Regions from separate parts of the Arthrobacter sp. MYb224 genome, predicted to be linked through region 3. Evidence: riboswitches for the same ligand, from Rfam matches in the RefSeq annotation. Region 3 holds a riboswitch; each other region holds the start of a gene.

Evidence for each region. Region 3 has a riboswitch for S-adenosylmethionine ahead of CQ017_RS13665 (O-acetylhomoserine aminocarboxypropyltransferase/cysteine synthase family protein). Riboswitches for the same ligand answer to the same signal wherever they lie in the genome.
Region 1: another riboswitch for S-adenosylmethionine. It lies ahead of CQ017_RS03325 (acyl-CoA dehydrogenase family protein); the one in region 3 lies ahead of CQ017_RS13665 (O-acetylhomoserine aminocarboxypropyltransferase/cysteine synthase family protein).
Region 2: another riboswitch for S-adenosylmethionine. It lies ahead of CQ017_RS09700 (ABC transporter ATP-binding protein); the one in region 3 lies ahead of CQ017_RS13665 (O-acetylhomoserine aminocarboxypropyltransferase/cysteine synthase family protein).

What each region holds. Positions count from the first base shown of each region.
Region 1 covers NZ_PCPU01000002.1:582-8,067, forward strand. Annotated here, with positions in the region: gene CQ017_RS03295 (hypothetical protein) at 1-452, shown strand, start outside; gene map (type I methionyl aminopeptidase) at 460-1,236, opposite strand; gene CQ017_RS03305 (helix-turn-helix domain-containing protein) at 1,301-1,603, shown strand; partial or broken gene CQ017_RS03310 (aldehyde dehydrogenase family protein) at 2,113-2,415, shown strand; gene CQ017_RS03315 (sugar diacid recognition domain-containing protein) at 2,412-3,473, shown strand; gene CQ017_RS03320 (GntP family permease) at 3,736-5,097, shown strand; SAM riboswitch class I at 5,583-5,673, shown strand; gene CQ017_RS03325 (acyl-CoA dehydrogenase family protein) at 5,728-6,954, shown strand; gene CQ017_RS03330 (acyl-CoA dehydrogenase family protein) at 6,988-7,486, shown strand, end outside.
Region 2 covers NZ_PCPU01000004.1:251,882-259,367, forward strand. Annotated here, with positions in the region: gene CQ017_RS09690 (LLM class flavin-dependent oxidoreductase) at 1-477, opposite strand, end outside; gene CQ017_RS09695 (acyl-CoA dehydrogenase) at 544-1,878, opposite strand; SAM riboswitch class I at 1,895-1,995, opposite strand; SAM riboswitch class I at 2,261-2,368, shown strand; gene CQ017_RS09700 (ABC transporter ATP-binding protein) at 2,374-3,186, shown strand; gene CQ017_RS09705 (aliphatic sulfonate ABC transporter substrate-binding protein) at 3,249-4,265, shown strand; gene CQ017_RS09710 (ABC transporter permease) at 4,271-5,092, shown strand; gene acs (acetate--CoA ligase) at 5,125-7,089, shown strand; gene CQ017_RS09720 (Fur family transcriptional regulator) at 7,237-7,486, shown strand, end outside.
Region 3 covers NZ_PCPU01000007.1:33,676-41,161, forward strand. Annotated here, with positions in the region: gene CQ017_RS13650 (bile acid:sodium symporter family protein) at 1-180, opposite strand, end outside; gene CQ017_RS13655 (HNH endonuclease) at 248-2,164, opposite strand; gene CQ017_RS13660 (cystathionine gamma-synthase) at 2,185-3,405, opposite strand; gene CQ017_RS13665 (O-acetylhomoserine aminocarboxypropyltransferase/cysteine synthase family protein) at 3,402-4,712, opposite strand; SAM riboswitch class I at 4,833-4,923, opposite strand; gene CQ017_RS13670 (LysR family transcriptional regulator) at 5,162-6,103, opposite strand; gene CQ017_RS13675 (DUF1852 domain-containing protein) at 6,226-7,218, shown strand; gene CQ017_RS13680 (methionine synthase) at 7,236-7,486, shown strand, end outside.

The DNA.
Region 1 (7,486 bases), on a different contig from region 3:
AAGACAAATATGAGCAGTCGGCCTCCAAAACCGCAAAGACTTCCGCAGAAGGCGTAGCTTCCGGGTTGCTTCCCAGCTGGGCTCCCAATGGTGGAACCGACGTCCGCCTGGAGCAACGCAGCACCGGGCACGAACGAATTTTCACCATGGACTACTCAGGTGAACTTCCAAGCGGCAAATGCGAGCCGCTGGCTAACACCGGCGTTCCCAGCGCCAAGGAACTGGAAAATGGCTACGCCGCCGATTCGCGGACCAAGGACATGGCACCAGAGGATTTCGTGACCTACCGAACCCTCGAAGCCGACTGGTGGCCGGCGGACGCTGAATTGCAGAGCACCGCGCTCTGTGGACGTTGGTGGGTGCACCAGGATGCAGGCAAGCTGTACGCTTTCGCGCCAGATGTTGCCAGCGTGGCCGAGGCAATCGTCAAGGAGCGCGCCGAGGCCGAGTAAGCCCGGCCTAGGAGGAGGGCGGCAGGGTCAATACTTGAGGCGCCCCCTCGGTGATCAGTACCGTGTGTTCGGTATGCGCGGTACGGCAACCCGTTGCGCTTCGCAAGGTCCAGCCATCGGGATCGGTGATGAGCTTCGCGGTGTTTGTCATAACCCATGGTTCCAGCGCGAGCATTAATCCGGGAACCAACTTATAGCCTCGGTTGGGCCGTCCGTTGTTCGAAATGTGAGGTTCCTGATGCATTGTCGAGCCGATCCCGTGGCCGCCGTATTCGGTATTGATCGAGTACCCGGCCTCGCGCAAGACTGTGCCGATGGCATAGGAAATATCGCCAATTTTGGCCCCTGGCCGGGCCGCATCAATTCCGGCAGCTAACGCGTGTTCCGTGGCTTGGATCAGCTGGGTGCTTACGGTGTCCTGGGTCGGCCCCACGATAAAGCTGATGGCAGCATCAGCGGCGATGCCTTCCTTGGAAATCGCAAGATCCAGGGTCAGTAAATCACCGTCGGCCAGTGCGTAGTCGTGGGGTAATCCGTGCAGCACCGCATCGTTGACCGCGGTGCAGATGTAGTGGCCGAATGGTCCGCGCCCAAAAGCTGGTGCGTAATCGACATAGCAGGATTCTGCGCCTGCTCCGAGGATCATCTCGCGGGCCCAAGCGTTGATGTCCAAAAGGTTGGTGCCCACCACGCTGCGGTCCCGCAGGGTTTGCAGGATCTGCCCCACGAGAGCTCCGGTGACCTTAGCCCGGGCAGCTTCGTGGGAATTCAGGATCTCGATCATGCGAAGCCTTTCATAAAACCAATAACAATACCGTCCATACTATACCGGTACTATAATTGGTTTTATGGTTAGATTGCCCCTCACTTTTGAAGAACTCGAACGCGGCGAGCGCCTCGGCGCCCTCTTGCGCCGGGCAAGAGCCGAGCGGACCATGGTTGACATTGCCTTTGACGCGGGAATTTCCCCGGAGACGCTACGCAAGATCGAGTCCGGGCGAGTGGCCACCCCCGCATTCTCAACTATTGCCGCCATCGCGGGGGTCCTTGGACTCTCGCTGGATGAACTATGGAATTCCGTGCTTGCCCAAGAGCCGGACGCCAGCGGTGCCCGATCCAGCCGAATGGCGCGCGAGCGGCTTGCGAGCTAGTTCGCTGAAATGCTGCGCTTTCGAAGCGGATCACGCCCCTGGCGATCGCTCCGCTCTCCTGTGCCCAGTAGTCCTCATTGATCTTTTCCAGCGGAATCTCCTGCGCGGTCAAATCATCTAAGTTCAGCCGACCTTGTTGATGAAGTTCCGCTTAGTACGGAGCGCCCTGGCGGGCGTTCGAGGGGCCCTTTCAAATCCCGTGCAGGCTGCGTTGGTGCATGGGCATGCCTAGCATGGCGTTGAGTCCTAGTGGCCTGCCCTGTGGCAACCCGATGAGGTGCACGTGCCCGCGGGTTCGATCTAAGCGAGGGCTTCCTTGCCCAGCGGCGGTCTTCATCTACTACCTGGATGCTGAAGCTGCCACCGGTGATAATGAGACGTGCTGAATGTATGCGTGCTCGGGTACATGGCCGCGGGCCTCGCAGAAGGTGCCGAACTGGTTACCTGCGGAGAACCGGTGAGCGCGGAGGGCCCTTCGTTCCGCCAACCGTCCTGAACAATGTGAAGCCGAAATGTCGGTGTCAAAAGAAGAGATCATTGGGCCGGAGCTCTCGGACACAAAATTCAGTGATGAAGATTCCCGCGCGGTCGTACTGCGCCAAGCCTTCGGCAATGGCTGCGGGCTGAATTCGATCATTTTCACCCGAGACATCTCCGAGGCGTTGCTGATTGCGAAGAAAATCCAGGCTGGCAATCTCCGCGTGAATACCGGAGCCGGCATGGACGCGAACATGCCATCTGGCGGTTTCAAGCAGTCCGGCTGGGGTATGGAAAGGGTCCCAGCTACTCGGACGGCTAGGATAAAACCATGAGCGAACAGGAGCAGCCCCGGCTAGGCAGCGCACTGGCGCAAAAGGTCGTCGACACCATCGCGCCGACGATTAACCGCCATGTCAATATCATGAATTCCCACGGGGTGATCATTGCTTCCACCGATGCGGCCCGCATCGGAACGCATCACGAGGGCAGCGCCGAGGCGATCCGCCGCAACCAGATCATCCGCGTCAGCCAGGCCGATGGCAGCGCCGGAACCCAGCCCGGGGTCAACGTTCCGCTCACACTGGATAATCAGCTGTGCGGGGTCGTCGGCGTCACCGGAGCCCCGCATGAGGTCGAGCCGCTAGCCGATCTGATTGCACTGACCGTGCAGTTGCTCTTCACCCAGGAACGCGAGCACTCGCGCAGTACCCGCCGTGAAACAGAAGCCCGGGACATTATCTCCGCGTTGCTGGCCGGATGGGCCGAGCCAGAAGCCATTGACCGGAGCCTGGCAGCGCACGGCCTGCGCGGACCAACGCAACTGGAGGCATGGATCCCGCGCAGCGCGCAGGATCCATTGCTGGATGTGCCGGCCGTTGAGGGCCGGCGCACTTCCTGGATCAACCTCTCCGGTGCGTTCTGGCGGATCCGGCTGGCGAACGAACCGGCCTTCGAGGAAGACCAAGGCGCAACGGAGCGCTATCTTGCCTCCGCCCCGGCAGAAGGCGCCGGACACCTGCTGGCCGAAGCCGAAGCCCTCCGTGCCCTCGTGGCGCTCCCGGCGCTGATACCCCAGCGACGAAACCGGGAGATCTGGAGCCCGGAAATCGCCACCGCTATCGCGCGCACACCGGCGCAGAGCTTGAGCCATATTGCCAGGCCCGCCCGGGACCTGAGCGAAGAGCAAGCGAAGACGTTGCTGGTCGTCACAGCCGCAGCATCGATGACTCAGGCCGCAACCGAACTGCACATACACCGCAATACCCTGGTGCAGCGTCTGGAGCGCATAGCCCTGATCGCCGGGGTGGACATCCGCCACACCGGTCAGGCGGTGCGGCTGCAGCATGCCATCTACGCAGCGGTAGCCCTAGACCAGAAACACATATTCTAGGAATTTCCGGCATAAGAATATGGGCGTGCGCCCATAGGCGATTGAGTCCGCAGTCCCTAGTATTGGCAAGATGCTCGAAGTTGAGCGCCCGCTGAACCGGTCCTCCCGGCCGAAACAGCCTTCGCAGGAAAAGCCTGAGCAGCTTGACCTGGCGGAATAGCGGGCGGCAGCAACGGGCCGGAACTCGCACCCAGAACGACCGCCTGCGCCATTGCAGGTTCGGGCTGGGGGCCACAGATATTGGCAAAGGAGCCAACTCGCCGTGTATGAACTCCTCGTTCTGCTGATCCTCGTGGTGGCCATTGTGCTGGTCACCGCACGCTGGAAAATCAGCCCCTTCCTCGCCCTCATCGGCGCGGCCATCCTCGCGGCCTTCGCCTACAAGATCCCCATCGCCGAGGTCGCCTCCACGGTGACCACCGCCTTTGGCAGCACCATGGGCAATATTGGCCTCGTAATCCTCTTCGGCACGATGATCGGCATCATCCTGGAGCGTTCCGGGGCCGCGATCTCCATGGCCGATGCGCTGATCAAGCTGCTGGGCACCAGATTCCCCAACCTGACGCTGTCGCTCATCGGCTACATCGTTTCCATACCGGTCTTCTGCGACTCGGGCTACGTGGTGCTCAACTCCCTGCGCAAGGCCATCACCCTGCGCACCGGTGTTTCCACGCTGGCCACCTCCATTGCCTTGATGACCGGCCTGTATGCCACCCACACCATGGTCCCGCCGACCCCAGGACCGCTGGCAGCCGCCGAGTCCATCGGCATCGCCGACAACCTCGGATTGATCATCGCCATCGGCCTGCCGGTGGCAGTGGTCTCGGCCATGGCCGGGCTGTTCTATGCCAGCCGCTTCAACAAGTCCACGTGGACTCCGCTGCCATCCGAGGATGAGAACGACATCTCCGAACTAGATTACGAGCAGCTGCGTGCAAGCTTCGGCAAGCTGCCAAGCCCTGGCTTGGCCTTCCTGCCGATCCTCGTTCCGCTGGTCTTGATCTGCGCGGCATCGATCGCCAAGCTTCCATCGCATCCCTTCGGCGAAGGCGCCGCACTGGAAGCACTGTCCTTCATCGGCACCCCGGTGATCGCGCTGATCTTCGGTTTGCTCGCCGCGACCTTGCTGCTGAACGGCAATAAGAAGCTTGCCGACTTCAACGAGCAGATGCACGAAGCCGTGCGCACCGCGGCGCCCATCCTGCTCATTACCGGTGCCGGCGCAGCCTTTGGTGCTGTGCTGGCAGCCTCGGAGCTGACCACGATCCTCTCCGATTCGCTCAGCGGCTTGGGTCTCGGACTGGCTGTGCCATTCCTGATCGCCGCGGCATTGAAGTCGGCGCAGGGCTCATCCACCGTATCGATGGTGACCACCTCGGCGCTGGTCGCCCCGATGCTCGGATCCCTCGGTCTGGACTCCGAACTGGGCATGGTGCTCAGTGTCCTGGCAGTTGGCGCCGGCGCGATGGTCGTCTCGCATGCCAACGATTCCTACTTCTGGGTGGTCTCCCAGCTCAGCCGCATCCCGGTGATCACGGCCTACAAGACCTTGAGCGTGGCCACCGCCATCCAGGGCACCGCCGCATTTGCTACCGTCTGGATCCTCGGGGCATTCCTGCTCTAGTAAATCCAAGAAGCCTGCATCAACCAATAACCGCGCCATCAGAGGATGGCGCGGTTATTGGTTTAACTGGCGGGATGGCCGCAATAGGCAAGGCAAGGCTGCAACTTCGAGCACAGCCCAGCTTTCCCCATTGGCTTGCTGGGCAAGGATTACGGGCATGGGAACAACGACCGGCAATCCGGCCATCCGGGATGCCTGATCGCTGGATCCATGATCCACCCCCGCATTCGCTGACGCTTATCGCTGTCGGCTAATTGAGAAACCGAGATCCCCCTGACAGGTGCCCGGTCGATTGATGCTGGATCCGGATATCAAGCTCTCCGATCGCCGATGACGTAACCTCCAGAAGTATGACGGCGTCCCAGCGCCTTCGGGGCGGTCCAAGTCCGCCGGAAATCTCGCTTTGTGACGACTTCTGACCGACTATTCCGTCGGATGACGTGCTCCTTCCATCCGCTCATGCCGCGGTGTTTCACTCGAAGTACCAACCATCCAGAGCGGCTGAGAGACCTGGCTCGACGACGCCGCAGCAAGCCTGCATTCGGCAGCTAGTGCTAACGCCAGGTTCGATGGATCAGCAGAAAGCAACTTTCTGCTTCCTTCGGAGCAAGACTCTAAGGGAGAACGAAAATGACCGTACTGAGCACGCAACTGCCCCGCGTTCCCTACACCGGGAGCGCAGACGAGGCCGAGCTCGCCCACTGGCGCGAGATCGCCGAGCAGGTCGCGGCCACCCTGGCCGCGGACGCGCTGGAGCGCGACCGCAAAAACGAGCAGCCCTTCGCCGAGGTGCAGCTGCTGCGCGAGGCCGGGCTGCTGAACCTGCTGGTTCCGGCCGAATTCGGGGGAGCCGGAGCGCACTGGGCCACCGCTTTTGAAACCATCCGCATCCTGGCCGCGGCCGACGGGTCCATCTCCCAGCTGCTGGCCTACCACTACATCAACCAGTCCGGCATCGCCTTCTACGCTCCGGCCGAAGCCCAGGCCGAGTGGTGGCAGCGGACCGTGGCCGGAGGCTGGCTCTGGGGCGATTCGGTGAATCCGGTGGACCCGCAGCTGACGCTCACCGCGGAGGACGATGGCTTCCGGCTGAACGGTTTCAAGCGTTTCTCCACCGGCTCCGGAGTCGGCGAGGTGATCGTCGTCAACGCCGAGGTCTCCGGAGGCCCGCGACACGGCGAAGTGTTGGCCTTCGTCCTCCCGCGCAACCGGGAAGGGCTGGAAATCGTCGATGACTGGGACTACCTGGGCCAGCGCTTGAGCGCCTCGAACTCGCTGAAGTACCACAACGTGCGCATCGAGGCCGCCGATCTGCTCGGGGCGGTGACCGACGAGCCGGTCTCCACCCTGCTCACCCCCGGGATCCAGCTGGCCTTCGCGAACTTCTACCTGGGCATCGCCGAGGGCGCGTTGGCCCGCGGCAAGCAAATCCTGCTGGGCCGCAAGAACGCCTGGTTCCTCTCGGCGGCGGAGACCTACTCCCAGGACGTCGTCTTCCAGCGCACCGTGGGCGAGCTGAAGGCGCGCACCGCCGCGGTGGCCGCCCTGGCCGAGAAGCTCGGCCGCAAATTCGATGCGCTGCTGGCCAAGGCGGGGAATGTCACCCAGCCTGAACGCGCGGCGCTGGCGGTGGAAATCGCCGAGGCCAAGGTGGTCTCCACCGAGATCGGCGTGGAGGTCGCCAACCGCATCTTCGAGGTCACCGGTTCCTCCTCTACGCAGAATGATGTGGGCCTGGATCTGTTCTGGCGCAATGTGCGCACCCACTCGCTGCACGACCCGGTGGACTACAAGAAAATCGAGGTCGGCGCGTACTTCCTGCGCGGGGAAACCCAGCCGCTCTCGCTCTACACCTAAACCTCAACCGCACCCACGGATTGGACCGAACTGATGACCGTACTTGCCACCGCCAACCGCCTGGCTGAATTGAAAACCCGCTTCGCCCCGCACTTTGAAAAGATCGCCGCCGGCGCCGCCGAACGCGACCGCAGCGGAGAACTGCCGCACCAGCAGGTGGCCGAGCTGGCCGCCGCCGGCTTCGGCGCATTGCGTGTCCCGGTCTCCCACGGCGGGGCAGGGGCCACCTTGGCCGAGCTCTTCGAATTGCTCGTGGAGCTGGCCGCCGCGGACTCCAGCATCGCCCAGGCCTTGCGCGCCCACTTCGCCTTCGTCGAAGACCGCCTGGTAGCCGCCCCGGGGCCGGGGCGCGACAAGTGGCTGGCCCGCTTTGCCGCCGGGGAGCTGGTGGGGAATTCCTGGACCGAGATCGGCACCGTGAAGGTGGGCGAGGTGATCACCAAGGTCACCCCGGATGGCGAGGGAGGGTTCCTGGTCAACGGCACCAAGTACTATTCCACCGGCTCGATCTTCGCCGACTGGCTGGATACCT
Region 2 (7,486 bases), on a different contig from region 3:
CTCGTCGTGCTCCATCTGGTCTTCCTGGCCCATATTTCGGGCCGCCGACGGCAGGTAGCCGGTGACCACATTCCAGCCGACACGGCCATTGGTCAGGTGGTCCAGGGTGGCCAGGCGGCGCGCGAAGGCATAAGGGTGCTCATAGGCGGTGCCGGCGGTGACGCCGAAGCCGAGGTTCTCGGTGACCGCGGCCATCGCGGAGACGAGCATCATCGGGTCATTAACCGGCGCCTGGGCTCCGCTGCGCAGCGGAGTCTCGTTGGTGCCCTTGTAGACGTCGTAGGTGCCCAGCACGTCGGCGAGGAACAGCCCGTCGAATTTGCCCTTTTCCAGCACCTTGGCCAGGTGGGTCCAGTAGCCCAGGGTGTTGTAGGTCGACGCCTTGTCATCCGGGTGGCGCCAGAGGCCCGGCGACTGGTGCACCACGCAGTTCATATCGAAGGCGTTAAAAAGGATTTCGCGCTTGTTCTCGCTCATTGGTGTGCCCCTATCCATAGAAGAAAAATCTTGTAAGTCTAAAAATCTGTGTTCGAGGAGTGTTGCCTAGCTGCCGGCGAACCGGTTTGCTCCGGTTACCGTGCCGGTGACGGACAGCCGTTGGGGCTGCACGCCGTTGATCTCGTAGTCCCCCACGATGCGCGCCTTGTAGATCGCCGGATTGTGCGTCGCGATGGTTCGGGCGTTGCGCCAGTGGCGGTCCATATTGCAGCTATTGCGAGTGGAAGATGCACCCAGCGCGTCGAAGAGCTTGCTGGTCGCTCCGATGACCAGCGGCTGCACGATCGTCTGAGCACGGTTTGCCGCCAGTTCGCACACGGCAAAGCGCTCCTCGGCGTTCAGGTTCGCGTCGGCCATGGCCGCTTCGACCTCCAGCACCGCGCCCATGACCACGGACTCCGCGGCGAAGATTTCGGCGGAAACCTCCCCGACGAGCTGCAAGACCTGCGGTTCGCGGTGCACCGGAACTCCGGTGCCGGTGCTGAAACTGCGGGTACGCGCCTGCACGGAGGAGCGCAGGTCGTTCAGTGCCGCCCGTCCGATTCCGGCCTGTACCGCCATGAGCACGAGTTGGAAGATCGCGGCTTCCGGATCCGTGGGATCCTCCGGCATGAAGGTGTCCACCGGAACTTCGTGGAATTCGGTGCTGCCGGTACCGGTGAGCTGTTGGCCGAAACCATCCCAGTCATCGAGGATTTTCACGCCGCTGTGCTGGGTGGAAACTACCGCGATCTGGCGCCCTGGGAGTTGCGGGTGCGCCACCGCTACGGTGGTCCAGTCGGCGAAGATGGTGCCGGTGCAATAGAACTTCCGCCCATTGACCAGCCAGCGCGACCCCTCCTCGGTGACCTTGGTGTTGAGCAACCCGAGGGCGTTGCCGCCTTCCTCGGTGTAGGCGTTGCCCACGATCTGCCCGGAGCTGATTCGGGCAACCCATTTGCTACGGAGCTGCGCATCTTCCAGCCGCACCGCATTTTCCACGAAGGCAATATGCGCGCGCCATAGCTGAGCCACATGCGAGTCGGCCTCGGCTAATTCGATGAGCAACCGGAAGACATCGCTCAAGCGCGCCCCATGGCCGCCGTCGGCAACCGGCAGGCGCAGCGCACCGAAGCGCTCACGGTTCAGCAAGCCAACCTGTTCGAAAGGCAGGATCCGCTGCCGGTCGCGTTCCCTTGCACCGGCGGCGATCTGTGCGAACACCGGACGGAAAATGCCGGCAAGCCGTTCATACTGCTCGTCAGCGCCGGGGCCCGGGGTGATTTTCAGCAGCTGCCGGGTAGGAAGTTCCTGTGGAAGGTCGTCAAGCTCCACCGCGCTACCCGCAATAGACGGGTCGCTGAGCGCATTAAAGTCGCCAGCGGGATCGCCAAATGACATCGAAAGTCCTCAATTCTTTCCATCGGTCCTGGCTGTAGCACCGTCCCGCGCCAATATTTAGGTGGGTGGTTGCTGCGACGTCGACGAGCCAGATCTCTCGGTCGCTCTGGATGGTTCGTAATCATTTGTAGCCTGAGGTCTACTTCGTCCTCAACCCGGTTAGTCACATTTCGTCGTGCACGGATGGAGATTGAAATGCATCAAGGACAGCACTTGCCTAACGCGGCCGAACACAACGCCTAGCGTTTAGCGATTTTTCGGCCAAATGCGCGATCAGTGAAATAAAAATCGAAACATCACGATGATGTGACGCATCTATCGAATATTTATCATGTTACGAAAGATTTGCATTGAAATCGTTCGAAGGCCTGTAATAGTCGTGTAACCATCCCGAGCGGCTAAGAGATCTGGCTCTGTGACGCCGCAGCAACCACCACACACGGTTAATAAACCAAACGGTGTCCGGTGCTACCGCCAGGAACGATGGAGATGAAAATGACTACAGCCTTTGCCTTGCCCGAGACCGTCCAAAGCGCAACGGCGCTCGACGTGGAGTTCCTCGAGCTATCGCGTACTTTCACCGCCAAGAAGGAAAGCAACACGGTGCTTCGCGACGTGAATCTGCGCCTCGGAGCGGGCCAGATTGTTGCAATTCTCGGCGCAAGCGGTTGCGGCAAATCCACTCTCTTGCGGGCGGCCTCCGGCCTGGACCGCCCCTCCACCGGGTCGGTGGTCATCGGAAGCCGCGCCGTGACGGGGATAGATGAGCGGTGCGCCGTTGCATTCCAGGAACCACGGCTATTGCCTTGGCGCTCGGTCCGAGACAACGTGTCCATCGGCCTTGCGCCGGGAACCGACAAGCAATCCGGGCGCCAGCTGATCGCCGAGCTGCTGGAGCTGACCGGCTTGAGCCACGCAGCAGATCTGCGCCCACGTGAAATTTCCGGGGGCATGGCTCAGCGGGTTTCGCTTGCTCGCGCGTTGGCCCGGCGCCCGGGCGTCCTGCTTCTCGACGAACCCTTTGGTGCGCTCGATGCGCTGACCCGAATGAAAATGCAGGATCTGCTGCTGGCCATCCATAAGTCTTTCCCGACTACCGTGCTGCTGGTGACCCACGACGTCGATGAGGCGCTGACTCTCGCCGACCGCATCGTCGTGCTGGGCCGACCCGAGGGCCAGGCCTCGGCGACCGTGATCGAGGATCGAGTCCTGTCCGCGGCGCACCCGCGCAGCCATACGAGCAGCGAATTCGTCGCCCACCGCACAGCGCTGCTGAGCCTGCTCGGCGTTGATCCGACGAACCACTAGCACTTTCTACCGCACTCATTTGGTCCCGCGGGCCTTCCATTCGCACAAATCAAGGATTTTCCATGCTCTCGAATCGTTTTTCCCGTCGCGCCGCACTATCCGTAGCAACGCTTGGCATTTCGGCCCTGGTGCTGACCGGATGCGCGGGCGAGAACGCCGCAGCCGACGGCCAGACGCTGTCCATCGACTTCGCCACCTACAATCCGCTGAGCCTGGTCCTGAAAGAAAAGGGGTGGCTGGACGCCGCCGCTAAGGAACAAGGGGTCAGCGTCGAATGGATCCAGTCGGCCGGCTCGAACAAGGCCAACGAGGCGCTGCGCGCCGATGCCGTGGATGTGGGATCCACCGCCGGTTCGGCAGCACTGCTGGCCCGCTCCAACGGCTCACCTATCAAGACCATCTCGCTGTATTCGCAGCCCGAATGGTCCGCCCTAGTGGTGAACGAGGACTCGGATATCAAGTCGGTCAAGGACCTTGAGGGCAAACAGGTCGCGGCCACCAAGGGCACCGACCCCTACTTCTTCTTGCTGCAATCCTTGGCCGAAGCCGGTCTGAGCGATTCGGACATCACCTTGCAGAACGTGCAGCACGCCGATGGGCGCACCGCGCTGGTCAACGGTTCGGTCGATGCCTGGAGCGGCCTGGATCCGATCATGGCCGATGCCGAACAGGACGGCGCGAAGCTGCTCTACCGTAACTTGGACTTCAACACCTATGGCGCGTTGAATGCCCGCGAAGATTTCATCGAGGAGAGCCCCGAACTCGCCCAGCTGGTGGTGGACTCCTACGAGAAGGCTCGCGGATGGGCCGCCGCCAATCCTGGTGAAACGGCGAGCATTCTGGCCGAGGTTGCAGGTCTGGAGGCCCCGGTCGCCACCCAGGTGATCGAGGAACGCTCGAACCTCGACGTGGACACCGTGCCGGGTGAGGATTTCATTTCGGTGCTGCGCAATATCGGACCTACCTTCGTGGCCAACAAGGACGTCTCCACCCAGGACGCAGTCGATCAAGCGCTGGAATCCCTGGTGGATGAGCAGTTCGCTGCCCAGGCCGACGCGACGAAGATCGCCGGGGAATAAGCAACATGTCTTCAGCGAACCAAACCCAGCAAGCCAGCACGCCGGTGCAGGCACGCGAAAGCCTTGGCGCCAGGCTTCTGAAGCTACCGCACTGGCTGCTCGCGCTGATCCTGCCGCTCATCGTCTTGCTCACCTGGCAGGTGGTGACGACCACCGGCATCGTCGCGCCGTGGTCCTTGCCGACTCCGGCGGCCGTGGTGGCCGCGGCCGGCGAACTGCTCGAAGGCGGCGAGCTGGGCAAACATGTGGGCATTTCGACCCAGCGTGTACTGCTCGGATTCTTCTTCGGCTCGCTGCTCGGCCTGCTGTTCGGCGCGCTGGTCGGACTGTCCCGGCTCGCCGACGCACTGCTCGGCCTGAGCATCGGGGCGCTGCGCGCCGTGCCTTCGCTGGCCTGGGTTCCGCTGCTCATCCTGTGGATGAAGATGGGCGAGGACTCCAAGGTCACGCTGGTCATCATCGGCGCATTCTTCCCGGTGTTCACCACCGTTGCCTTGGCCCTGCGCCACGTGGACCGCCAGCTCATCGAAGCCGCGCGCGCGTTCGGACTGAACGGCCTGAAGCTGCTGCGCACCGTGCAGCTTCCCGCGGTGGTTCCCTCGGTCTTCTCCGGGCTTCGCCTCGCCTTGGCCCAGGCCTGGCTGTTCCTGGTCGCCGCCGAACTGCTCGGCGCCTCCATGGGGCTGGGCTATCTGCTCACCGACTCGCAGAACAACGGTCGCATCGACCGGTTGATCCTGACAATTATCCTGCTCGCCGTCTTCGGAAAGATCACCGATGCCCTGCTCTCGGTAGCAGAACGCTGGGCGATCAACCGCTGGACCTAAGCCAACAACTCGAATCACGTTCAAGGACCGCAATGACCACCATCGAATTGGCCAGTACAAATCAGCCCTCCAACGCCGAGGCACGCCAGGAGTTCTGGGACGAGGCGGCGAACCTGCTTGACTGGGACACCCCATGGCACACCACCAGCCAGATCATCCCGGCAGACGCACAAGCCAAGCGCGGCCCGCAGATCTCCTGGTACCTCGGGGGCAAGCTCAACGCCGCGGTGAACTGCGCCGACCGCCATGTGGCCGCCGGCAACGGCGAGAAGGTCGCCCTCTACTTCGAGGGCGAGCCCGGTGACCGCATCGCGGTGACCTACCGGAACCTCCAGGAGCGCGTCAGCCAGGCGGCGAACGCCCTGCAGGAGCTCGGCGTGGCCAAGGGGGACCGCGTGGTCATCTATCTGCCGGTGCTTGTCGAAACCATCGTCATCACCCTGGCCTGCGCACGCATCGGGGCGATCCATTCGCTGGTCTTCGGCGGCTTTTCCGCGGAGGCGTTGAAGTTCCGGGTGGAGGACACCAAGGCCAAGCTGCTGGTCACCACCGACGGCCAGTTCCGCCGCGGCACCTCGGTTCCGGTCAAGGCCAACGCAGATCTTGCGGTATCCGGGGAAAACAGCATCGAAAAGGTTCTGGTGATCCGCCGGACCGGGGATGAGATCCCGTGGACCGCCGGACGCGATGTGTGGTGGCACGAGGCGGTGGAAACTCAGTCCACCGAGCACGCAGCGCAGGCTTTCGATTCAGAGACCCCGCTGTTCATCATGTACACCTCCGGAACCACCGGGCAGCCCAAGGGGCTGGTGCACACCACCGGCGGGTACCTGACCCAGGCCGCGTACAGCCACAATCTCCTGTTCGGCAACCCCGACGAATCCCAACGCGCGAGCGACGTGCACTGGTGCACCGCGGACCTGGCTTGGGTCACCGCGCACACCTACGAGATCTACGGCCCGCTGGCCAACGGCGTCACCCAGGTGATCTACGAGGGCGTGCCCAACGCACCGCACCCGGGCCGCCACTTCGAAATCATCGAACGCTACAAGGTCACCAGCTACTACACCGCGCCGACCCTGGTCCGTTCGCTGATGGGCTGGTTCCCCGAGGGGGTTCCGGCCGGCTATGACCTGTCCTCGGTTCGGGTGGGCGGCACCGTGGGCGAGTCGGTCAACCCCGAGGCGTGGCGCTGGCTGCGCGCTCAGCTGGGGCGCGACACCCCCGGCGGCATCCCGATGGTCGATACCTGGTGGCAGTCCGAGTCCGGCGCAACCGTCCTCTCCCCGCTGCCTACCGACGAGCATTTCAAGCCCGGCTGCGCTTCGCGGGCGCTGCCCGGCGTTTCGGTGGACATCGTGGACGCCTCCGGCGGCCGCGTGGGGCCCAACGAGCAGGGAAATATCGTGATCACCCAGACCGGCCCGTCCATGGCCCGCACGGTCTGGGGAAACCCGGAACGCTACTACACCAGCTACTGGGAGCAGTACGCCGCGCAGGGCTGGTTCCTGGCCGGGGATGGCGCGCGCTTCGATGAGGATGGGGACATCTACATTCTGGGACGCACCGATGACGTGATCAACATTTCCGGACACCGGCTGTCCACCATCGAGATCGAATCCGCACTGGTCACCCACCCAGGTGTGGTCGAGGCGGGAGTCTGCCCGACCCCCGATCAGAAAACCGGGCACGCGGCCACCGCGTTCGTGGTGCCGCTGGATGCCTCGCTGGTCGCGGCGCAACCCGATGCGCAGACGCTCGTCCGCCAGCAGCAGTTCATCGCCGAGCTGCGCGCAACCGTCACCACGCAGATCGGACCGATCGCCAAACCACGCGATATTGTCCTGGTCCCCGATGTGCCCAAGACCCGCTCGGGCAAAATCATGCGCCGCCTGCTGACCCAGCTTTTCGAAGGCACCAGACTAGGGGACACCACCAGCTTGCAAAATGAACCATGCATTGCCCGGCTCAACGAGATCTGCCGCGCTCGTCCCTAGCCGCCACTGGATCTGGCCGACCTTCATCCGCTCTTGCGAAGGTCGGCCAGATTCATTTAACCGATTCTGACCACGAATTTTCAGCGGAGCGAAAAGATACGAGTAATTATCTTGACTCATTCAAAATAAATAGGGCAAGCTAGTACCATGACAACATCCGAGGGAATCGAGAAGGTGCTGCGCGAAGCATCGATGCGGGTCACCCGCCCGCGCGTCGCGGTGCTCGCCGCGGTGACAGCTCATCCCCATGCGGATACCGAAACCATTATCGAGGCAGTGCGCCAAGAGCACCCGCTGGTATCCCACCAGGCGGTCTACGATTCGCTGAAGCTTCTCACCAGCCTTGGACTGCTCCGCCAAATCCAGCCCCACGGTCATATCGCCCGGTACGAAACCC
Region 3 (7,486 bases):
CATGATGACCATCAGCAGCGGATTGATCAGCTTGGAGAAGCCGGAGAAGGTTTCGGGGGTGAGCAGTGCGAGCGCGCCGCCGGCCAGCACCAGCAGCGGGAAGAGGGTGACCGCAACTTTGGCGCTGCGTTCCTCGCCGGCCTTTTCGGGCGCGGAGTGAACAGGAAGATCAGAAGACATGGGATAATCTTGGCAAATCGATCATCGTTGCGCCAATTGTGACGGCAATTCGATCAAGCGCAGGCGGTCAGGGATCGACGATTTCCACGTCCAGCTGCCCCGCGCGCCACAACCGCGTCATCCGCTGCGCCAGCTCCTCGGCTTCCAAGGCCTCCGAAGGCGTCATGAAAAACGTATTGACCCGCAGGCGCTGTTGTGGATCCAGCTCCTTGGAGAGCAGCACCATTGGCCGGCACCCCTTGATCTTCACCGCGTGGAACAATCCGCAGTGCCGCTCGATATGGTGCACCGAGCAGCCCAACTCCGAGGATTCCACATCCGTGGCTCCGCCCTTCTCCCAGGCGTCCAGATGATCCAGCTCGCACCGCTCGGCGGGCATGCTGCATCCAGGATAGGCGCACCCCCGATAGGCGGCGCGTATCGCCCGGCCCTGAGCCTTGGAAAACAACCGCTGGGTGCGTCCCAAGTCCAATGGCAGGCTCTTGCCGTTGAGCACCAACGGGTACACTCCCGCGTTGCATAACGCCGCCCGCGTTTCGCCTGCCGACAACTCGATGCCCGAGGAGGTTACGGCGAAATCCTTGCCGCGCTCGCGCATCTTCTCGTAGTCCAAGATGATGCTCACCTGCGGGGCGACCAGTCCCGGCTGCTTCCCCTTCGAACCACCCGAACCGGTGCGGTCGGCCATCAGCAGCGCCATGAAGCCGATCAGATACCGGCGTTCGGGCCGCAGCTCTTCCCACGGCGCCTGCGCCTCAGGGCCGGCACGGGCAAGATCTGGCGGGTCAACCGCGGATTCGGGAAGGTCCTCGGCATCGCGGCTCTGCGCCACCGCGGTCGAGAGCCGCGGCGCATCGGTGCCCGGGAGCGCCGGCGCTGCAGGACAGCCGCCGGGCAGATCCGCTGGGCGGCTTTCGGCTTCCGCCGCCGGAGCCGCCGGTTCTTCATCCTGGGCTGCGCTGCCGCGCTCCACGGCGTTGCCTGGCTCGTCGTTTTCCGCGGGCTCGGTGGCGTCGTTGCCGGGCTCGGCATGCGCCGGGCGGTTTTCGACGTTCTCGGCATCCGCGTCGCCTTTGGCCCAGCCGGGCATCGAATCCGAGTCGTCCCACGAGCTGCCTGGCTCCCCGGTCAGCTCGGCATCCAAATCCTTCAACGCCTCCCGGTTGCCCGCGATCGTCTTCGGATTGTTCAGCGCCTGCTGGAACGCTTCGATCTGCGCCGCCTGCGCAGGCAGCACGCGCAGCAAGTACTCCACCAGCCCGTTGCGCACCCCGAGCTTGAAAAAGCCGATTTCCGCCAGCAGCGCCTTCATCGGCCGCTTCCCGGCCTTCACCTGCGCGACCAGATCCGCCACATGCTTGCGCGCGGTTTCCGGTTCGTTCTTGATGAAGCTCACCGCTTCGGCCTGCAGCCGCGCTTTGGCGGCCTCGCCCTCGGCTCCTTGGCCCAGATCGTTGCGGGCCGCGTGGATCTTCTTCGCCGTCCCCACGACCAGGCGCGGATCTGCGGCGGGATCGGCGAACTGCTCTGCCAATTGCGGCAGCCAGGGGTCGAGGCGTTGCCCGGCTTCGTCGACCCCGGCGATCAGGCAATCGGCCTGCAGCAGGCGTTCCCGCGCGGTGGTTGCGGGCACGCCCAGCCAGCCGTGCAGCAGCTCCGCGGTCGCCTTGAACTGCGTCCGGCCGGTGGTGGTCTGCCCGTGCAGTGCGTCGAGCTCTTCGGGTGCCGTCTGCGAGCCGGCGTCGGAAATCTTCTGGAGGGACTGCTGGTCCAGCTTGTGCGCTCCGCTGCGGCGCAGTGCGTCGGCCGCATGGATCTGCGCGTGGGCCACGGCCGCGGCGGCCCGCTCGGTGAGCCAGGCGAAGTAGGCGGCGTGCCCCGGGGCGGGCGTCTCGGCGGCGATGGCCTGCGTCGCGGCGGTCATCAGCGCCAGGCCCCGGGCCAGCTGGCCCAGGGCCACTGCGGTGCTGCGGGAGTTGTCCATGGCCCCAGTGTGCGCGGCGGTTAAAGCTGCAGTGCGGGTTCTCTCGCCGGCTGTGGACAAGTGGTGCGTGCCGGGCCGGCGGCGTTACGCGCGGCGGCCAACCCGCGGGAAAGATCCGCGATGAGGTCCTCGGGTTCCTCGATGCCCACCGAAAGGCGGACCAGGTTGGCCGGGATTTCCAGCTCGGTGCCGATCAGCGAGGCATGGGTCATTTCGCGCGGGTAGCAGACCAGGGATTCCACCCCGCCCAGGGAGACCGAGAGCTGGAAGTACTCCATGGATTCGGCGAATGCGCGCGCGGCGGGTTCGTCGGTGAGCTGCAACGAGACGATGCCGCCAAAACCACGCTGCTGGCGCGCCGCAAGCTCATGGCCGGGATGGGATTCCAACCCGGGGTAATAGACCCGCGTCACCTCAGGCTGGTCATCAAGCCAGCGTGCCAGCTTAGCTGCGGAGGCGCAGTGGCGTTCCATGCGCAGTCCCAAGGTCTTCAGGCCGCGTGCGGCCAGGTAGGAATCCTGCGGGCCGGCCACCGCGCCGCCGGCGAATTGCTGGAAGTCGACGGCTTCGGCCAGCGGCTGGCCACGGAAGAGGTGATCGGCGACGATCACCGCGCCGCCGAGCACATCCGAGTGTCCCCCGATGTACTTGGTGGTGGAGTGGACCACCGCGTGGGCCCCGAAGTCCAAAGGCCGCTGCAGGTAGGGAGTGGCGAAGGTGTTGTCCACCACCAGCAGGGCGCCGTGCTCGCGGGCGATGTCCGCCCAGCCGGCAAGATCGGCGATGCCCAGCAGCGGGTTGGAGGGAGTCTCCACCCAAAGCAGCGCGGTGTTCGGGCGCACCGCTGCGCGCACCGAGTCCAGGTTGGTGATATCCACCGCGGAAGAGGTGATGCCCCATTTGCTGTGCAATTTGGAGATCAGCCGGTTGGTGCCGCCGTAGCCGTCGGCGCCCAGGATGATGTGGTCGCCCGGTTCGAGGACCGCACGCAGCAGCGCGTCTTCGGCGGCGATGCCCGAGGCGAAGGCGAACCCCGCGGCTCCGCCTTCCAGGGCGGTGAGCTGCGCTTCGAAGCCATCGCGGGTCGGGTTCGAGCCGCGGGAGTATTCGTGCCCGGAGCGCAAGACGTTGATTCCGTCCTGGATGAACGTGCTGGTTTGGTAGATCGGTGGGACCACGGCTCCGGTGTGCGGGTCTTTATGCTGGCCGGCGTGGACGGCGAGGGTGTTGAAGCCGCTCATGATGCTCCTTGGGTTTGCGGGGCCAGGGCCCGGTTTAGTGCGCTGTCCAGCGCTTGGGTGAGGTCGGCGAGCAGATCGGCGGGGTCTTCAAGCCCCACCGAAAGGCGCAGGGTGGAGGTGTTCAGGCCCGCGGCGAGAAGTTGCTCCGCGGAGAGCCGGCAGTGCGTCATGGTGGCCGGGTGGGCGACCATGGTGCGGGTATCGCCCACATTTGCGGCCAGGGAAATCAGCTGCAGCCCGTCGATCACCGGGGACACCAGCGAGGGGTGGGCCAGTTCGATGGCCAGCACGCAACCGGTGCCCTTGGGCGTGAGCTTTTTGGCCAGCTCGTGGCTCGGGTGGGCCGGCAGCGAAGGGTGGTGGATGGCCGCAATGCCCGGGTGATCTGCAAGTTCCTGGATCAGGGTGCTCACGCTGCGCTGCACGTGTGCGGCACGTACCGGCAAGGTTTCGATGCCGGTCAGAATGCCTTGGGCGCTGGCCGGGGCCAAGGCCGGCCCCAGGTCGTGCAGGAATTTGGAGCGGACCAGCATGGCGTAGGCGGCCGATCCGTGGCGTTCAAGCAGCGAGGCATTGTTCAGCCGCACTCGCGGGGCGGCGATTTGCGGCCAGCGGGTGGAATCCGAGAAATCGAACTTCCCCGAATCCACGACCACGCCGCCGAGCACCGAGCCGTGTCCGGCTAGCCCCTTGGTGGCCGAGTGCACCACAATGTCGGCGCCAAAATCCAGCGGGCGAATATTCAGCGGGGTGGCCAGCGTATTGTCGACGACCACCGGAATGTTGTGCTCGTGCCCGATCGCCGAGATGGCGGGCAGGTCCGCCACGGTGCACAGCGGGTTGGAGACGGACTCCAGGAAGAACGCCCGGGTGTCTTCTTCGATGGCCCCGGCCCAAGCTGCGGGGTCGGCCTGGTCGACAAAGCTGACCCGGATGCCGAAGTCGGCAAAGGTGTCGGTGAACAGGTCCACGGTGCCGCCGTACAGCGAGGAGGAAACCACGATGTGCTTAGGACCCTGGGTCAGGGCAAGCAGCGAGAGTGCAACGGCCGACTGCCCCGAGGCGGTGGCTACCGCTTGGGCTCCGCCTTCAAGGGCGGCCACCCGCTGTTCCAGGATGGCCACGGTGGGGTTGCCGGTGCGTGAATAGGTGAAGCCGGACTGGCGCAACGCGAATTTTTCGATCGCTTCTGCGTGCGATTCGAACTGGTACGCTGCGCAATTGTGCAGTGGCGGCAGCATCGGGCGGAAATCTCCGCTCGGACGATACCCTGCATGGACCGCGTCGGTTCCTTGGCGTTGGCTCATAGCTCCTTCTCGTTTCTGATCCACGAGAGAGTGCACCGAACACCCGGCGACATACCGCCCCTCGGCCGACCTGAGGCCACAACGGTACGAAGCATGGCGCCTTATGGCACGTTCGGAACTGCTCCATCGTTCCTGGCATTAGCACCTTTCGGTTTCCCGATGGTTGCTGCGACGTCTACGAGCCAGATCTCTCGGTCGCTCTTGATGGGTTGTTGTTCTTCCATGGTTGGACATCGGCATCCGGCGGCGCAAACGACGCCCACGCCCGCGCTTCATACAGGGGCACCTAGCTTCACATCCCGCGCCAGTCCCGTAATGGGGCCCGGCCCGCAGTCCCTTTGTGACGCGCGGCAACCGCCAGAATCCTTGAAGAGCCAGGGTTTTGCGCAACTATTATGTCGCCGGCGGTCCGCCAAATGACACGGTGTTACGTCTTGGGGGCCGGGGATTCAGTCCAGGACCTCAACTCCGAAGCTTGAGACGACCGAGCGCACCTCGTCCAGATAGCGCCGCGCTTGCTCGGTCAGCGGAATCGCTGCATGGTCGATCCAGCCGATCTCGATGCGCTCATCGACATCCAGCGGGATGGCGACGATGGACGGGTCCAGCTCGTCGCTGATGATGCCCGTGGAGATGGTGTACCCGCCCAGGCCGATCATCAGGTTGAAGATGGTCGCGCGGTCCGAAACCTGGATTTCGCGCTTGCTGGAGCTGGTGGAGAGCACTTCCTCGGCGAAGTAGAACGAGTTGTTCGCACCCTGGTCGAAGGTCAAGCGCGGCAGGTCTTCGAGGTCCTCGAGCGTCACCCGCGCCCGGGAGGCCAGCGGGTTGCTGCGCGAAATGAAGATGTGCGGATCGGCGAGGAACAGGGGGTGGAATACGAGCCGGGACTCGCGCAGCAGCTTGTCGATGACCTTCCGGTTGAAGTCGTTGCGATAGAGGATGCCGATGTCGCTGCGCAGGGTGCGCACGTCCTCGATGATCTGTTCGGTGCGGGTCTCGCGCAGCGAGAATTGATATTCCTCGGCCCCGCTGGCCTGAACCATCCTGACAAAGGCATCCACCGAGAAGGAATAGTGCTGCGTGGAGACGCCGAGCAGGCGACGGACCGAGGGACGCCCGAGGTAGCGATGCTCAAGCAGCTCCACCTGCTCCAGAACCTGCCGGGCATAACCAAGGAATTCTGCTCCCTCGGCGGTGAGCGTCACTCCCCTGGCCGAGCGGACCAGCAAGGTGCGTCCCACGCGGGCTTCGAGCTCCTTCATCGCCGCCGACATGCTCGGCTGTGCGACGTAAATTAGGTCAGCCGCCGCGGAGATCGACCCCTCGCTGGCGACCGCGATGAAATAGCGCAACTGCTGCAGTGTCAAACCACTCGTCCCCTGAACCATAGTGCGAGTCTATATGAATCCATAGTTATATCGAGTTACCTGATATCCGCGATCTCACTGCATGATGGACGCATCGACTTACTTTCGGCCGGCCCAGGCCACTGAGCACCAGATAGGCCACCATGGCAGACGCGTTCACCTTCAGCATCAGCACCACCAAATTCGACGAAGACTACACCCCCTGTGCGAGCTCACGAGTCACGACAAACTTCGCCAACCTGGCCCGCGGGGAAAACCGCCAGGAGAACCTGCGCAACGCTCTGACGATGATCAACCGCCGCTTTAATTCCCTGGCTCACTGGGACAATCCTCAGGGCGATCGCTATGAACTCGAGCTGGAGATCATCTCCGCCAATGTGCACTTCGACTCGGCGAACGCAGCGGAGCAGTTCCCGCTGCTTGAAGTCTTAGACACCACCATCGTGGACCGAGCCACCAGCACCCGCAGCCACGGCATGGTGGGCAATAATTTCTCTTCCTATGTGCGCGATTACGACTTCAGCGTGGTGCTTCCGGCGGCCGGCAACGGCTCCGGTGCCCCTAAATTGCCTGAAGATTTTGGCGAACTTCATGGCCAGCTCTTCCAGCACTTCCTGGATTCGCAGGCTTATCGTCAGCGCTTTGCGCAACTACCCGTGGTCTGCATCAGCGTCTCCACTTCCAAAACCTACTACCGCACGGGCAACAGCCACCCGGTCCTCGGCTTGGAATACCAGCAGGATGAGAACTCCCTGACCGATGCGTACTTCGGCAAGATGGGGCTGCGCGTGCGCTATTTCATGCCACCGGGCGCCGTCGCTCCGCTGGCGTTCTACTTCCGTGGCGACTTGCTCAACGATTACACCAATCTGCAGCTGATCAGCACCATCGCCACCATGGAGACCTTCCAGAAGATCTACCGCCCCGAGATTTACAACGCAAACTCCGCTGCACCGACCGTCTATCGCCCAAGCTTGGGGGCACAGGATTTCGCCCCGACCAGGATCTCCTACGACCGCGAAGAGCGCACCCGGCTCGGCGCAGTGCAGGGCAAGTACACCGCGGAGCACTTCATCACCCCGAACCGCGAATTGCTGGACCAGTGGGCCGCCACTTGCCCCGCTCCCGTCGCCTGAGAACCGAAAGACACACGATGACATCAAAGCTACTTCCCACCTCCATTGTCGGCAGCCTGCCCAAGCCTTCCTGGCTGGCGAAGCCCGAAACCCTCTGGTCTGATTGGAAGCTGGAAGGCGCACAGCTGCGCGAAGGCAAGCAGGACGCCATGCGCGCAGCGGTGCTGGAGCAGACCCGGCGCGGCATCGACATCATCAGCGACGGCGAGCAGACCCGCCAGCACTTCGTCACCACCTTCATCGAGCACCTGACCGGGGTCGATTTTGA